Regions from separate parts of the Blastococcus sp. Marseille-P5729 genome, predicted to be linked through region 1. Evidence: riboswitches for the same ligand, from Rfam matches in the RefSeq annotation. Region 1 holds a riboswitch; each other region holds the start of a gene.

Region 1 (4,101 bases):
CAAAGGTGCAGCGCTACTACCGTCGAGGAGGCGACTGGCTCTATCGCACTACGGTGACGTTCGATCACCTACGGGGCAGTGGGTGGCCGGCATCAACGGCCTTGTCCACGATCCTCCGTATGGCGCCGGGGGAGTACGCCGAGCTGTCGTCCAGACTCGGCCCCCAGAAGTTCTCCTACAAGACTCACCAGCCGTCATTCGGAAGCATCAAGCGCTTCCTCGAGGACATGGACTTGGGGATCGGTGACGAGATCTTCCTAGTCTTCAAGAAAGACGGTTCCTTCGATGTCGAGAAGCTTCCAGACGTGCCAGACGTGCCAGACGGCCGCATGGCCCAGGCGCTGCGACTCGTCGGAGCCGACATATCCCTCGATGTTGCGGATGCGATTGCGGCGCTCGGTTCGGCGATCAAGTTCGCGCCCGACGCGGACATCGTCTCAATTGCGCATGGATACAAGGCGCGCCGCGAGCAGCACATTCATGACCTAATCCTTGGTTTGGAACCGAGTTCGGACGAGTGACCTTGGCATCCAGAGTACGGGCGCCTGTTCACAGGTGCATCTCATCGCAGCCGACGGCAGCCGGCGGCGTCGCACCGTTGAGGGCACCGACACCTCGGCCGCAGATATTCAGGAGATCTGTCGCGAATTAGCGCGTCGGTGGTGAGGCACGATTCCTAGTCGGGTCTCAAGGGAATCGCTCGCGCATCGGGCTTGCGCGAGCCTGTTGCCTTTTCAGGCAACGATCTCGATGAACCGCCCCGGCAAGTCCAGAGACTCCGTTCCTTGGGAAGGATGGAGTCATGTCTGGGAGTACGTCGAAGAGGTACCCGGCCGAGCTGCGTGAGCGGGCGGTCCGGATGGTCACCGAGATTCGGGCCGACCACGAGTCGGAATGGGCGGCGATGAGCAAGGTCGCTGAACTGCTCGGGGTCGGGACGCCGGAGACGGTCCGGAAGTGGTGTCGGCAGGCCGAGGTCGATGCCGGCAGGCGCCCCGGGGTGACCTCGGAGGAGTCGGCGGAGTTGAAGCGGTTGAAGCGGGAGAACGCCGAGTTGAAGCGGGCCAACGCGATTCTCAAGAGCGCGTCGGTTTTCTTCGCAGCCGAACTCGACCGGCCACAGCGCTGATCGTGCGCTACATCGACGAGCACGTCGGTGAGCGCCACGATGACGGTCTGCGATGGGGTGTCGAGTCGATCTGTGCCGCGCTCACCGAGCTCGGCGCCAAGATCGCCCCCGCGACCTACTACGAGCACCGCCACCGCAAGCCGACCGCCCGCGAGGTGCGCGACGAGGAACTGAAGCCGAAGGTCGCCGAGGTCCACGCGGCGAACTACGGCGTCTACGGCGCGCGGAAGGTGTGGCTGACGCTCAACCGGGAGCGGGCCGCAGATGCGCCGCCGATCGCGCGCTGCACCGTGGAGCGGCTCATGGGTGAGCTCGGCCTGGCCGGCGCGGTGCGGGGCAAGGCCAAGCGCACCACGATCAGCGACCCGAAGGCGCCGAAGCCACTGGATCTCGTCGACCGGAGCTTCCGGCCGTTAGCACCCGATCGGCTCTGGGTGGCGGACTTCACCTACTGCTCGACGTGGTCGGGCTGGTGCTACACCGCGTTCGTGATCGACGCCTACGCCCGGCGGATCCTGGGCTGGTCGGTAGCGACCACGATGACCAGCCAGCTCGTCGTGGACGCCGTTGAACAGGCGATCTGGACCCGCGGCCGCGAAGGGCGTGACCTGGCCGGACTGGTTGCGCACCATGACCACGGCACGCAGTACCTGTCCGTGGCCTACTCCGAGAAGCTCGACGCCGCCGGGATCAAGCCTTCGACCGGCGCGGTGGGCTCGTCCTACGACAACGCACTGGCCGAATCGATCATCGGGCTTTACAAGACCGAGCTGGTCAAGAAGCAGCGGCCGTGGAAGGGCTTCGACGACCTCGAGGTCGCCACCGCTGAATGGGTGGACTGGTACAACCACCGCCGGCCCCACGAGTACTGCGACGACCTCACGCCCGTCGAGGCAGAGGCCGCTCACTACGCTCACCACGAGACCCCAGCAACCGTTGGAGTCTCAAGCTAGAAAGTCTCCGGACACGCCGGGGCGGTTCACCCGGGACTCGATGTTGCTTACGGCTCGAGCCCAGTCACAGTCCATGGCAGCGCGCACCGGGATTCGGTCTCTACTCAGTCTGGCGCCGACCCGGCCTAGTTTCAACTGGCCGAACGAACACGGAAGCTTGTGGTTCTATCAACGCGTGCACGAACCGATCCCGTCGCCCGATCGGGATCCGCACGAGACAGGGCAGGCTGGAGTCCTCGTCGGGGTTGCGCGCAATCAGCAGCGGCCCAACCCCATCAGGGTAGGCAGAATGCTCGCCCGCCGTGATCTGGGGCACATGACTTGCCCCTGAAACGAGGCTCGTTTACTCTTCAACGAGGTCACGAGAATCGCCGCGAAGCCCTGGCTCGGCGATCGGCAACCCCCGCCTCGTGGTGGGGTGCTCCAGGTGAAGACCTGGCCGGATCGCAACAGCGACCGGCAAGTACGAGTTCGCTCACGCGGGTTAGGAGAAACCAGCCATGGACGCCACGTCTGGTTTTCGCACCGCCCATTCACGACCGATGACCGGTCACGAAGCCGCTTGGCGGCTGTACGTCGATCTGGCGCTCGTCGCCAGCATGCGCTGTTCGCGCTAAGAGCGCGTTCCGCCCGACCTACACACCACACATCACCTCCTGACGGATAGTTCCGTCTCGTCGTAGCCGCCTCGGCAGCTTCGGCGATCTTCCTGCATTCCTTACGCAGCGGTGATGTGCCTTCCTACCTTGAGGTGCTTCCACGCATGTCCAACAATCCGGCGACCCCGCCGTCCGCTTCCTCCGAACACATCAACCTCTCTGTCGCGCTCGACGGCGCGGGGTGGCATCCGGCCGCCTGGCGTGAGCCCGGAGCCCGTCCTGCCGACCTGTTCACAACCGCCTACTGGGCAGAGCTCGTCACCGAAGCCGAGCGCGGCCTGCTCGACTTCGTGACGATCGAGGACTCCCTCGGCATCCAGTCCGACCACTTCGGCGGGCCGCCCGACCACCGCACCGACCAGGTACGCGGGCGCCTCGACGCCTCGCTGATCGCGGCGGCGCTCGGGCCCATCACCTCCTCGATCGGCCTGGTCCCCACCGTCACCACCACCCACACCGAGCCGTTCCACATCTCCAAGTCCATCGCCACCCTGGACTTCGCGAGCCGCGGCCGCGCCGGATGGCGGGTGCAGGTCTCCGGCCGCGCCCACGAGGCCGCACACTTCGGCCGCCGCGACATCCCCGAGCTCGACCGAAACTGGGCCACCCAGGAGGACTCCCGCCAGGCCATCCGCGAGCTGTTCGACGAGGCGGCCGACTCGATCGAGGTGGTCCGCCGGCTGTGGGACAGCTGGGAGGACGACGCCGAGATCCGCGACGAGGCGACCGGCCGCTTCATCGACCGCGACAAGCTGCACTACATCGATTTCGAGGGGTCGAAGTTCAGCGTCAAGGGCCCGTCCATCACACCGCGCCCGCCGCAGGGCCAGCCGGTCGTGACGGCTCTCGCGCACGCCGATATCCCCTACGAGCTGGCCGCTCGCGGCGCCGACCTGGTCTTCGTCACCCCGCAGGGCATCGACGACGTGCCCGCCCTGATCGGGCAGGTCCGCGCGGCCGAACAAGCGGTCGGCCGCACCAGTACGCCGCTGCTGATCAACGCAGACCTGCTGGTCGTCCTGGGCGACACCGAGAAGGACGCCCGTGACCGCCTGCGCCGCCTCGACGACACCGCGGGCGAGAAGCTCCGTTCCGACGCCGCGATCCTCGCGACTACCCCCGACCAGCTGGCAACGCTGCTCGTCGACTGGGCGGACGCCGGGTTGGACGGGTTCCGGTTGCGACCCGCGGTGCTACCAGACGACCTCGTCGCGATCACCCGCGGCGTCGTCCCCGCTCTCCAGTCGGCCGGCGCGTTCCGCCACACCTACGAGACCACCACCCTCCGCGATCATCTCGGGCTCCCCGTAGCGGTCAACCGCTACGCCGCGATCGCCTAAGGGAAAGGGAACCACTTTCA
Region 2 (4,101 bases), on a different contig from region 1:
ACTTCTGCAGATCGCGCGCCGAGACGTCATTTGCCGCGGTGATGCCGAAGATGGCCTGATCGGCGTCCTCGCGGGTGAGCTTGCGGGCCCCGGTCGCACCGATGACGACCGCGAGCTCGGCCTCGTGGTCCACCCGCTGCGAGACCGCCGGGAGCCGGATCGGATCACCGGGCCCGATCACCGACGTCGAGGGCTTCAGGAACAGCATCGGCTCCTTGGGCAGCTCGTTGCCGAGCTCCGCGGCGTGGGCGGCATAGTTCCGACCGACGCAGACCACCTTCGAGGGCAGGATCGGCGAGAGCAGTCGTACGTCGTCGTACGCCCACCGGTCCCCGGTGCGCGACAGGCGGCCGAAGGGATGCCCGTCGATCGCTTCGATGGTCCAACCCGAGCGATCCCCATCCCCGTCGATCACACCAAAGGTCATTCGTCCCTGCGGGTCAACGAACCGAGCGATGCGCATTGTTCCTCCTGGTTCATGGCGGGCCTACCCGGCACGGGCAGCACCCGCCCAACCTACCGCGACGGACCGGTACCCGGACGACCGCTGGCATAGGATCGAGTGGCTACGGAAGCGTGGCGCCATCAGCCTGAGGAGGACCCGATGAGCATCCCCGACCACCCCGTACCTGACGCTGTGACCGGGGTCGTCGTCGGAGACGACGGTTCGGGACGGGCGCTCGAGGCGATCGAGTACGCGGCCGAGGAGGCCGCGCGTCGTGGCACGTCCCTGACGGTCGTCCGCGCCTGGAACATCAAGAACGCCGTCCGGCCCGCCGACGTGGGCCCAGGCGTGATCCCCTCGACCCAGGAGTTCCAGGATGCGACCGAGGCGCACACCCGTGCCCGCGCCGAGTCGGTCGCCGCTCGGTTCGACGTGCCCGTGCACGCCATGGCTTTGCACGGCTCGCCCACCAAGGCACTCCTGCAGCTGTCCCGGACTGCCGATGTCGTGGTAGTCGGCGACCGCGGTGTCACCGGGCTCGCGGGCCGGATCATCGGCTCGGTCGCCGACACGGTCGTGCGGGAGGCCGAGTGCCCGGTGGTGGTCGTCCGTCGCCGGCAGGACGGGTGATTCTCGAGCGTTGCTGGGTCGCGCGCCAGCGCGAGCATCTCGCGCGGATCGACGCTCTGGTCGGTGCACACGAGGCGCGGCAGGCACGGGCCATCGCGCACCCGGTCGAGGACTTCCTATTCACCTACTACGTCTACCGGCCCAACCAGCTGCGCCGCTGGCATCCCGGGATCGGCACCGCGATCAGCGACCTGACGGCACCGCATCGAGACTGGCCGTTCTATACCGTCCGCGACTCATCGATCACGGTCGATGCACGTGCGCTCGCGCGGCAGCGCAGCGGCGCGGTCGAGCTCGTCCGGCGGCTGATGCGCTCCACCCTCGACCGTCCGGCGCGACACGGCTGCTTCGGGATGCACGAGTGGGCGATGGTGTACGGACTTCCGTCCGAGAAGGTTCGGCACAGCTCTTGGCCGCTGCGGCTGCCGCCCACGAAGGTGGCGGCCACGGTGGACGAGCGCGGGCTGCGCTGCACTCACTTCGATGCCTTCCGGTTCTTCACCGAGCCCGCGGCGCCACTCAACGAGACCCAGCTCAGCCGGCAGGACCAGCTCGCGCAGGAACAACCCGGCTGCCTGCACGCCGGAATGGACCTCTACAAGTGGGCGTACAAGCTCGCGCCGGCGACATCGTCCAGCCTCGTCGCCGACGCCTTCGAGCTCGCCCGGGACATCCGGTATGTCGACATGCAGGCCAGTCCGTACGACCTCAGCGAGCTGGGCATCGCGCCGATCCGGGTGGAGACGGCGTCCGGCCGGGCGCAGTACGTGGCGCTCCAGAGGGAGTTCACCGAGCGGGCCCGACCGATCCGCGAGCAGCTGCTCGCGGTCTGCCAGTCCCTTCGGGCTGCGGTCTAGTCATGATGCGCAGCTCGCTCACGGACCAATATGGCCCTCCCCGCTGACGGCACTACACGCCCGTCGACGACCGGGTGCCCGGGCCGGCGCGCCGCGCCGTGAAGTATCGTTCACCGCAGGTCGAGAGATCTGGCGCGAAGTCCCGGCTGGCCAGACAGCAACCCGCTCCGTCGCGGGTGCTCCGGGAGCAGACCAGCCGCTGCCGACCGGTGGCGGAACAGACGGAACGGAACCTCCGTATCCGAGAACGATGGAGGTCATCATGCCTAATCAGCCGCGCACTGAGCACCCTCAGAACTGCCAGAGCTACGGCCCAGGCCACACCATGCACTGGGTCCACGCCAAGCAGGTGGGCAAGACGCCTTGGGGCTGGCGCGATGGCTTCGCGCGGACAGCTGCCGACGTGATCGTGGTGGCCTACGCCGGAGGTGGGTCGATAGCGGTATGGCATCACCGCCGCGTCGACTTCCCGCCCGGAACTCCGGTGCGCGTCCACGAGCAGTTCCATGCGCTCGCGGTCGGGAGCCTGTGGATCAATGTCGACATTCGCGAAGGTGGAGCGGGGGCCGTCCTCGAACCGAGCATGCCCGAGCTGTGGGCGGCTGAGATGCAAGCCGGAATCACGTCCGTCGTAGAGGGGACCGGGGTAGGCCTTCCAATCTCGGAGTAGCAGTCGGCCGGTTCGCGATCGGTCACTCCGCTCTGGCTGCGGTCTACAGACGCACCTCGATCAGTGCCGGGCCAGGCTCGGCCAGCGCGCCCTCCAGCGCCGTCGCCAGCTCGTCCATCGTGGTCACGGCGGACGCGGGCACCCCCATCGATCCGGCAAGCGCGACGAAGTCGATCGCGGGGTTGTCGATGTCGAGCAGTGCCTGCGCCTTCGGTCCGAAGGCGGGGACGCCGACATTGCGCATCTCGTTGTGCAGGATCTTGTACTTGCGGTTGGCGAACAGCACGATCACTATGTCCAGCTGCTCGCGCGCCGCCGTCCAGAGCGCCTGCGGCTGGTACATCGCGCTGCCGTCGCTCTCCAGCACGATCACCTTGCGGTCGGGGCAGGCCACGGCCGCGCCGATTGCGCACGGCATCGCGTAGCCGATCGACCCACCGGTGCCGACCAGCCAGTCGTGCGGCCGCGCGGTCTCGGTCTCAGCGACCAGCGTGCGACCTGAGGTGATCGACTCATCGACGACGATCGCCTGCTCCGGGAGCAGGGAGCCGATCAGGGCGCCGAGCCCGGCGACGTTCAGCTCACCGGACGGCCGCTGCGGCAGCTCGAGCGGGCTGGTGCGGGCCGTCGCGTCGCCGGCAGCGAGGGCATCGACCAGCCCGTCGAGGGCCTCGGTCAGGTCGTGGTCGGGGCGGGCGAGCTCGACGACCTGAGCGGTGCGTGGCCAAAGCACGCTCGGCCGGTCCGGGTAGGCGAAGAAGCTCACCGGACCCTTCGCGCCCACGAGCACGATGAGATCGTGCTCGGCCAGGAACGTGGCGGCTTGGTCGGGCGGGTACGGGATGCGGGCGACCGGCACCCGGCCGGCACCGCGGGTTATCCGCGAGGTCATCGTGGTGGTCAGCAGCTTGGCCCCGGTGGCGGCCGCGACCTTGCCGGCCGCGCCCAGCGGCTGCTCCAGCGTGGCTCCCGGACCCAGGATGATCGCCGGCGACTCGGCGCGCGGCAGCAGCGCGGCGACCGCGTCGACGGCCTCACCGTCCAGCGGTGCCGGCTGCGGGTCACCCGCCTGCGGAGCCTGGACGGACGACGACCTCACCTCGTTCCAGGCGGCGTCCGCCGGGAGGATGAGCGAGCTGATCCGGCCGGGCCTGCGGCGTGCCTCGCGGATGGCGGCAGCGGTGTCCAGCGGGACCGAGTCGGCGTCCGGCGTGGTGCGCACCCAATGGCTGAACGGCCGCGCGGCGGTCTCGATGTCGGAGGTCAACGGCGCGTCGAGGTGACGGTGATAGGTCGCGTGGTCGCCGATCACGTTCACCATCGGCGACTGAGCGCGCAACGCGTTGTGCAGGTTCGAGAGCCCGTTGGCCATGCCCGGCCCGAGATGCAGCAGGGTGGCCGCTGGAGTGCCGGTCATCCGCGCGTAGCCGTCGGCCGCCCCGGTGACCACCCCCTCGAACAGCCCCAGCACGCACCGCATCCCCTCGGTGGCGTCGAGC
Region 3 (4,101 bases), on a different contig from region 1:
GAGCTCGACAATGCCCTCGCTCGGCGTGATCTCACCGTCCAGCACCCGCAGCAGCGTCGACTTGCCGGCGCCACTGCGGCCTAGAACCGCGACCTGCCGGCCACGCTCGACCGTCAGGTCGACGCCGTCCAGCACCTTCTCACCGCCGAGACGGACCTCGACCCCTACGAGGCGAGCGACGTGAGCTCCCATCGGAGCTGTCCTTCCGACGGAGACTGCACGGGCAGGAAGGCCGCCTCGCGGAACCGGCGTGCGGTCCCGCTCGAGGCGACATAGCCGCGGCCACCGGCGAGGGCCGCCTCCAGGCGGGTTGCCTCACCGGCGATCAGGCTGGCGTCCAGGCGCAGCCGGACGAACTCGACCAACGGGCTCGCCGACAGGTCAGACCCGAGCCGAGTCCAGCGGTCCGCGACCTCATCGAGGGCAGAACGGGCGTCGAGGTAGCGCTGTTGCAGCCCCTCGTTGCCCGCGCGGGTCACCAGCGCCTCGGACTCGGTCAGCGCGCGTCGCGCGATCCCGATGCAGAAGGCGGACTGCAGCGTCAAGAAGGTCGGCCGGAAGGCGCGTGCCGTGGCGGTGAAGTCCCAGCTGAGCACGGCGTCCAACGGGATCCGCGCGCCCTCCAGGCGGACGGACGCCGATGCGGTTGCGTTGAGCGCGAGCAGGCCGTCGACGTAGTTGACCGTGACGCCAGGGGCGCCCACCCGGAACCACGTGATGATGCGCCGTTCGTCATCGAGCACGACGGGGATCACCACGACCGCGCCGTCCACCAGGTTCGATGCCCAGCGGATCTGCCCGTCGATGACCAGCTCGTCGCCTTCGACGTGGCCGGTGATGCCGAGCGGCTCGATTCCCGCCAGCGCCTTCATGCCCGATGCCATGGCGGTCGAGCCGATGCGCTCACCGCGGCGCAGCAGCGTCCAGGTCTCGGAGTTCAGTGCGGTGCGGTTGCCGCGGGCGAAGTAGTCCAGCACCATGCGGTGCGCCCACAGGCTGAACGCGCTGCTCATGCACTCCTCGGCCAGGAGCGCGATCAGCTCGGAACTCCCGTCGATTTGCGATGCGGCCTCATGCGGGTCGCCGACCGTGTCGACACCGAGGTCGAGCAGGTGACGCTCACCGAGCTCGCGCAGCAGATCGGTCGTCGACGTCGCCCCGGAGTCGATCGCCCGTACCGACTCCGCCACGCGGGCGCGCAGGTCATCGGCGGCGGCGCGGACGAGCCCGATGTCGGACTGCGTCGTCACGGCGCTCATCCGGCACCCCCGGGGACCGGAGCGACGTCGAGGGCGTGCAGCCGGTCGATCGGGGTCGAGACGATCTCCCGCGCCCGGACGACGGCGTCCTCGTCGGGGGCATTGTAGAGGCACAGGCACTTGGCGACGTCTTCGCGAACGTAGGTGCGCAGGAAGGAGACCTCGGGGATCTCGGCGTACAGCGGGGACTTCTCCTTCTTGCGGCTGAGGTAGGTGTCCATGTCGATGTGCGCCGGGATGTCCCACTCGACCAGGTACCCGGCCTCGGGGCGGGCGGCCTTGATGTCCTCGAGATCAGCACCGACCAGGCGCACCTGATCGGGCCCTTCGACCTCGGTGACGTCGTCCAGGCCGAGGACGGCGCTGCCGAGAGCGGTGAGGTCGGCGGTCTCGAAGACCAGGAAGACGCGGTCGGCCGGGGCGGTGACCTCGGCCTCGATCAGCTCGGCTCCGGCGGCGGCGGCACGGGTTGACGCCTGCTCGATGAGCGCGGCGGCAGCGTCCTTCGACGCGGTGGCGGGGACGATCTCGACGAGGGCAAGAACGGATTCGGACATGCGTTCCTCCATTTCAGGGGTGCGGTGATGACCGGCGTACGCCGGTTGTCTAACAGGGGTGCGAGTTGGTGCGCGGCGGGATTCCGGACGGTCGTCGGGACCAGCCCCGCTGGCGCGCGGAGACGCCGCCGGGTGCCAGTTGACGGAACCACGGGCGGTGCCGCGCAGGTCCTCGACGGGGCGCGGGCCGAACGCCGACGAACACCGCCGTCCCTACCGGCCTACGGCCAGCGTCGACGAACGTGCAGCGGCTCAGCCTGCGATCGACGGACGTCGAGCGGACGTAGAGCGACTGCCGGGACCGTCAGACGCGCGGGTCAGGAACAGGTGGTGCGGAGCCGGCCGTAGTCAATGGTGAAGCGTCGTACGGCGTAGAACGTCGTCGCCACGTCTGACTCCTTCTGCCCTCGCGGGCGCTGCGCTTGCCGGGCACGTCATCGTGCCCGACCAGGTCGTCACCCGGGGCACCCCACCGCATCGCGAGGGTTGCCGTCCAGCGAGCCGGGGCTTGACGCTGGAGCTCTTGACCCGCAGCAATAGTACTCACAACGTCGCCGCCCGCAACGTGGCCAGGCGTGGATTGGCTCACCCGGGGGCGACGGCAGCGATCAAACCGAATACGATTCGGTCAGGAGCGCGCACGATCGGCCCCTCGTCGGCGGGCGCCCCACAACCAGGACGACGTCCAGACTCAGGAGCCAATCCATGGACCAGCTGTACAGCAAGGAAGAGCGCGAGTTCGCCGAGCAGATGCGCGAGTTCTATCGCACGGAGATCCCCAAGGAGATCCGTGAGATGAACGCCCGGGGTGAGATCGACAGCAAGGAACCGATCGTCACCACCCAGCAGATCCTGAACAAGCACGGCTATGCGGTCCCCAACTGGCCGGTCGAGTGGGGCGGTCAGGACTGGACCCCCGTGCAGCGGCACATCTGGCTGCAGGAGATGGAGCTGGCCAACGTCCCTGCCCCGCTCGCCTTCAACACCTCGATGGTCGGCCCGGTCATCGCGACCTTCGGCTCGCAGGAGATCAAGGAGCGCTTCCTGCCGAAGACCGCGAACCTGGACATCTGGTGGTCGCAGGGCTTCTCCGAGCCGGACGCCGGTTCGGACCTCGCTTCGCTGAAGACGACCGCGGTCCGCGACGGTGACCACTACATCGTCAACGGCCAGAAGACCTGGACCACGCTCGGCCAGTACGGCGACTGGATCTTCATGCTCGTGCGCACCAACCCCGAGGTGAAGAAGCAACAGGGCATCTCGTTCCTGCTGATCGATATGAAGTCCCCTGGGGTGACGGTCCGCCCGATCCAGTTGATCGACGGCGGTCACGAGGTCAACGAGGTGTTCTTCGACAACGTCGAGGTCCCCGTCGAGAATCTCGTCGGCGAGGAGAACATGGGCTGGACCTATGCGAAGTTCCTCCTGGGCAACGAGCGCACGGGCATTGCGCGGGTCGGCGTCTCCAAGACCCGCATCGCCCGCCTGAAGGAGTTCGCTCGCAACACCCGTACCAAGAAGGGCACCCTCCTCGAGGATCCGTTGTTCGCGGCGCGCCTGACCAAGGTCGAGGTCGAGCTGCAGGCGCTGGAGATGACCCAGATGCGCATCCTGTCGACGCAGACTGCCGGCTCGGGCAAGCCCGATCCGCGTTCGTCGGTGCTCAAGCTCGTCGGCTCGAAGCTGCAGCAGGAGATCACCGAGCTGCTCGTCGACGTTCTCGGCCCGGATGGGCTGTACTTCCGCGACGACTACGACACTCCGGAGGGCTTCTCGCCGGTTCCGCAGGGCGCCGTCGACGCGCTGCCGACCTACTTCAACTACCGCAAGGTCACCATCTACGGCGGTTCGTCCGAGGTGCAGCGCGGCATCATCTCCAAGGCCATTCTCGGCCTCTGAGCCGACCGACGACACAGACACTAGGAGTATTCAAAGTGGATCTCGAACTCACTGATGAGCAGCGCGAGCTCGCCTCGACGGTCGGCCGCATGATGAAGGAACGCTACGACGCCGAGAAGCGCGATGCGATTCTCGCCTCGGAGCCGGGTTACAGCGACGACATGTGGGGCCGGTACGCCGAGCTCGGCGCGTTGGCGCTTCCCTTCGCCGAGGAGTACGGCGGCGCAGACATGGGCTTCGGCGAGGTCGCCGTGGTCCTGGAGGAGTTTGGCAAGGCTCTCGTGCTCGAGCCGTACGTCTCGACCGTGCTGCTGGGCGGCGGCCTGGTCAATGAGGCCGGCACCGATGAGCAGAAGTCCGAGCTCCTGGGCGGCATCGCCGAGGGC
Region 4 (4,101 bases), on a different contig from region 1:
GTTGAGCTTGTCGATCGAGAGCTTCTCGGCGACCGGTAGCGCGAAGAACTCTCGTGCCACGGTGATCAGTCGTCGCTGAAGGTCGACTGGTACGCCGTGGCCGGTGAGATAGAAGAAGCCGTACTCGCTCGTCGCTGCGCGCAGGTCGTCCAGAAACTCGCGCTCCCTGGTGGGATCGTCGAGCGTGCCGAGGTCGAGCACTGGCAGGGTGAGGGCGCGCTCCACAGTGGTGTTCATCAGGATTGCTCGCTTTCGTTAGTCAGGACGTCCGGCGCAGCCGGCGACGGACGAGGAGATCGCCGACCGACTGGACGGCTTGTACGAGGACGATGAGCAGGACGACGGCGGTCAACAGCACCGGCGTGTTGAAGCGCTGGTATCCGTAGCGGATGGCGAAGTCGCCGAGACCACCGCCGCCGATGGTGCCGGCCATGGTCGAGTAGCCGATGAGCATCACGAGCGTGAGGGTGGCGGCCGCGATCAGCCCGGGCAGCGACTCCGGAAGCAGCACCTTGCGCACGATCTGCCAGCCGGTCGAGCCCATCGCCTGCGCGGCCTCGATCTTGCCGGTCGCGATCTCGCGCAGCGCCGACTCGACCACTCGGCCGAAGAAGGGGATGCTCCCGATCGTCAGTGGCACGATCGCAGCCTCCGGTCCGAAGGCCGTCCCGACGATCGCCCGGGTGACCGGGATCAGAGCGATCAGCAGGATCAGGAAGGGCAGCGAGCGTCCGATGTTGACGATCGCACCCGTCACGGCATTGATGAGTCGTTGCGGCCAGAGTCCGCTCGGGCTCGTGATGTATAGCACGACGCCGACTGCGCCCCCGATCACGACGGTCAGAACGAAGGCGACCGAGACCATAAGAGCGGTCTGGCCGAGGGCCTCCCACAGCTCGGGAAGCGCCTCTCCGACGGTCGTCTTCCTCATAGCAGCATCCTCTGCCGTTGCTGTAGGTAGCGCGGTATGACCGGCTTGTGCTCGAGGAGCTGTCCGAGCGGCGACGAGCCGCCGACGAGCTCGGCCAGGGGACCGGCGTCCACCACCGCCCCGTCGGCGAGCAGTGCTGCCGAGTCACAGGCCCGCCGTACGACGTCGAGCTCGTGCGTGATCACCACGACGGTAAGACCGAGCTCCTGGTTGATGTCGATGACCAGATCGAGGATCTGCTCGGTGGTGGCCGAGTCGAGCGCGCTGGTCGGCTCATCGCACAGCAATACCTTCGGGTCGGCTGCGAGCGCCCGGGCGATGCCGACGCGCTGCTTCTGACCGCCCGACAGCTGCGCCGGGTATGACTCCGATCTGTCGGCCAGACCCACCAGTTCGAGCAGCTCGAGTGCCCGCTCGCGGCGCTGTTGCGGGGGCACGCCGACGATCTCGAGCGGAAACTCCACGTTCCCCCGCGCCGTACGTGAGCTCAACAGGTTGAAATGCTGGAAGACGACGCCGATGTCGCGGCGCGCCCCGCGCAAGGCCCGCTTCGACAGGCCGGTAAGCGACCTCTCGTCGAGCAGCACTTCGCCCGAGGTCGGGCGCTCGAGTAGGTTCAGGCACCTCAGCAAGGTGCTCTTCCCTGCGCCGCTGCGTCCGACGATTCCGTAGATCTCGCCTCGCGCGATCGACAGGTTGATGTCACGCAGGGCAACGACCGGTCCATCGGCGCCCCGGTACTCCTTGCGCAGGTCGACGATCTCGATCATCGCTACTTGGTCCCGTTGACCGCGATGACGGAGCCCTCATAGGTCTGGTCGATCCACTTCGCGATCTCCTCCGACTCGAGTGCCTCGGTCAGATCCTTCACGCGCGGGTCGTCGGCTAGCTCCTTCTTGACCGTGAGCGTGTTGGCATATGGGTTGCCGTCGACCTTCTCCAACGCGAGCGCGTCCTCCGCCGGCTTGAGCCCGGCCTCGAGCGCGTAGTTGCCGTTGATGACGCTCAGCGCGATCTTCGCGTCGGACAGCGTGTTGGGCAACTGTGCCGGGTCGATCTGCACGAAAGACAGGTTATGCGGATTGCCGACGACGTTCTTCTCGGTGACCTGGCTGTAGTCGAGTCCGGGATCGTCGGCGTTCACGTTCAGCTGCACGAGTCCGGCGTCCTGCAGCAGGAACAGCCCGCGCGCGAAGTTGCTGACATTGTTCGACAGTGCGACCGTAGCCCCCGAGGGGACGTCGGTAAGGCTCTTGACCTTCTGTGAGTAGACGCCCAGGGGTTCGACGTGCACCTTCGCCACGTTGACGAGGTCGTCGACCTGGTGCTCAGCCGACCACGACTTCAGGTAGGGATCGTGCTGGAAGTAGTTGGCGTCCACATCCCCGGCTTCGAGAAGCTGGTTGGGGTCGATGTCTCCAGAGATCTCCTTGATCTCGATCTCGGTGTCACCGAGGAGGGCCTCCTTCTGGATCTCCTTGAGGATCTCGCTGTGTGGCACCGACGACGCCATGACGACGAGGGGATCACTCGAGCCGCCCTCATCGGAGGACCCGCAGGCTGATAGCGATCCGGTGAGGGCGATGGCGGTGACGGCGACTGCCGCGCGGTAGATGGCGCGGCTGGAAAGGGTGCGAATCATGATCTTCCTTCGTGGGTGGTCATGCCTCGCCGGCACACCTGGCACAGCAGGTGTGGGGACGATGGCATACAAAGAACAGCGACTGAGCGCTGGAAAGGGGTGGTGCCGGGGGTCTACGGCGAGGCGACGGCTCGTCCGCGAGCGGAACTTAGTTCAGCGACAACAGCACATTCGCGACGCGCATGACGTCGGTACATTGCAGCCGCGGAAGCTGATTTCCATCGAGACCCCGTGATCTTCAGTCACCGTCTGAGGCGGCGACCACTTTTATCCGACCTCGGCTGAGGCCCGGATCAGGTATTCACCTAGGGCACCCCGCAGTGGCTGAGGGAAGCCGTCCAGCAAGCTAGGGCTTGGCGCTGGATCTCTTTACCTTCGCGAGCGACCGTAGCAGACGTTTGAATACTTGACAACTGGCCGCTCCGCTACCCTCGTCGCGCGACTCCTCGAGCGCAGTTGCATCGAGACACGTCAAGGCTCCAGGATGGGCGGGCATCGCGGCCACAGCGAGGCGGGCTTGTGGCCCGCGTTGGCGCCCTCGTCCGTCGCGACCGTCAGGGCTCATCACCCAGCCGGCGGTTCTCGGCCTTCAGCCGTTTGAGCGCGGCGGCTTCCTCGCTGGCCTGCCCATCACGCTCCCCGGCATCGACCTCAGCCTGCACCACCCAGCGACGCAACGATTCGACACCTTCCTGGCGAGCGACGGCCTCGATCGCCTTCGCCCGAGACGGGTACTCGCCCTGGTGCGCGCGCACCGGCCACACCGCCTGCTCACGGGCAGCAACATCAATCTTCCTTGGCATAACCCCGTCCTTTCAACTCGAAAGGAAGCGGCATCAAACCTGGGACGGTTCAGCCCGCGGAATGACCCCCCGGATAGTGGGCCCCGTGGGACTCGAACCCACAACCTACGGATTAAAAGTCCGCAGCTCTGCCAATTGAGCTAGAGGCCCAGGAGCCGCCTATGGCGACGTCCGCCCACGATCATACGGCGTGCCCGACACACTTCCCGACGGCTCCGAGACCGCAGGTCCGGCAGATTTCGCATCGTGCAGGTAGCGCTACGCGTGTGGCCCCTGCGAAGATGTCCGGGTACAACCACGCGCAGGAGGAGATAGATGGGTGCATGGGGCACCGGCCCGTTCGAGAATGACGACGCCCTTGACCTGGTCGGTGAGATCAACGATTCCGAGCCCGATGCAGTAGCCGAGCTGCTCACCGACATCCTCGATGTGCCCGATCCTGACGAGGAGATGGACGAGGTCGACGGCACCGAGGCGTACGCCGTGGCGGCGCTGCTCGCCGCCAAGCTGGAGCGCCTGGAGGTCACCTCCCCCGACGTCCTCGATGCCGTCTCAAAGATCCCGACAGAGGTGGTGGGTGCACTGCTGCCGAACGCGCGCACGATGCTCACCCGGATCCTCGGGGAGAACAGCGAGTTCGCCGAGCTGTGGATCGAGTCGGGGCGTCTCGAGAAGATCCGCGGCGAGATCGGCAAGATCCAGCGCGCCCTGCGCTAGCGATCCAG

What was found. A riboswitch is a leader RNA that binds a small molecule or an ion and turns the genes downstream of it on or off. The one in region 1 is predicted to bind S-adenosylmethionine.
Region 2: another riboswitch for S-adenosylmethionine. It lies ahead of DAA40_RS02360 (hypothetical protein); the one in region 1 lies ahead of DAA40_RS12405 (LLM class flavin-dependent oxidoreductase).
Region 3: another riboswitch for S-adenosylmethionine. It lies ahead of DAA40_RS06240 (DUF4242 domain-containing protein); the one in region 1 lies ahead of DAA40_RS12405 (LLM class flavin-dependent oxidoreductase).
Region 4: another riboswitch for S-adenosylmethionine. It lies ahead of DAA40_RS05705 (MetQ/NlpA family ABC transporter substrate-binding protein); the one in region 1 lies ahead of DAA40_RS12405 (LLM class flavin-dependent oxidoreductase).

The regions. Positions count from the first base shown of each region.
Region 1 covers NZ_OMPO01000002.1:811,484-815,584, forward strand. The annotation lists gene DAA40_RS12395 (sigma factor-like helix-turn-helix DNA-binding protein) at 1-521, shown strand, start outside; one part of gene DAA40_RS12400 (IS3 family transposase) at 803-1,091, shown strand; one part of gene DAA40_RS12400 (IS3 family transposase) at 1,091-2,082, shown strand; SAM riboswitch class IV at 2,440-2,554, shown strand; gene DAA40_RS12405 (LLM class flavin-dependent oxidoreductase) at 2,846-4,081, shown strand; gene DAA40_RS12410 (NtaA/DmoA family FMN-dependent monooxygenase) at 4,101-4,101, shown strand, end outside.
Region 2 covers NZ_OMPO01000001.1:485,683-489,783, forward strand. The annotation lists gene DAA40_RS02345 (fumarylacetoacetate hydrolase family protein) at 1-463, opposite strand, end outside; gene DAA40_RS02350 (universal stress protein) at 605-1,075, shown strand; gene DAA40_RS02355 (3-methyladenine DNA glycosylase) at 1,072-1,932, shown strand; SAM riboswitch class IV at 2,051-2,159, shown strand; gene DAA40_RS02360 (hypothetical protein) at 2,195-2,602, shown strand; gene DAA40_RS02365 (acetolactate synthase large subunit) at 2,646-4,101, opposite strand, start outside.
Region 3 covers NZ_OMPO01000001.1:1,257,781-1,261,881, forward strand. The annotation lists gene DAA40_RS06230 (ABC transporter ATP-binding protein) at 1-192, opposite strand, end outside; gene DAA40_RS06235 (acyl-CoA dehydrogenase family protein) at 165-1,250, opposite strand; gene DAA40_RS06240 (DUF4242 domain-containing protein) at 1,256-1,816, opposite strand; SAM riboswitch class IV at 2,230-2,345, opposite strand; gene DAA40_RS06245 (acyl-CoA dehydrogenase family protein) at 2,522-3,715, shown strand; gene DAA40_RS06250 (acyl-CoA dehydrogenase family protein) at 3,751-4,101, shown strand, end outside.
Region 4 covers NZ_OMPO01000001.1:1,150,588-1,154,688, forward strand. The annotation lists gene DAA40_RS05690 (isopenicillin N synthase family oxygenase) at 1-237, opposite strand, end outside; gene DAA40_RS05695 (methionine ABC transporter permease) at 260-931, opposite strand; gene DAA40_RS05700 (methionine ABC transporter ATP-binding protein) at 928-1,701, opposite strand; gene DAA40_RS05705 (MetQ/NlpA family ABC transporter substrate-binding protein) at 1,704-2,573, opposite strand; SAM riboswitch class IV at 2,832-2,947, opposite strand; partial or broken gene DAA40_RS05710 (IS3 family transposase) at 3,134-3,376, opposite strand; tRNA gene DAA40_RS05715 (tRNA-Lys) at 3,454-3,526, opposite strand; gene DAA40_RS05720 (DUF4259 domain-containing protein) at 3,692-4,093, shown strand.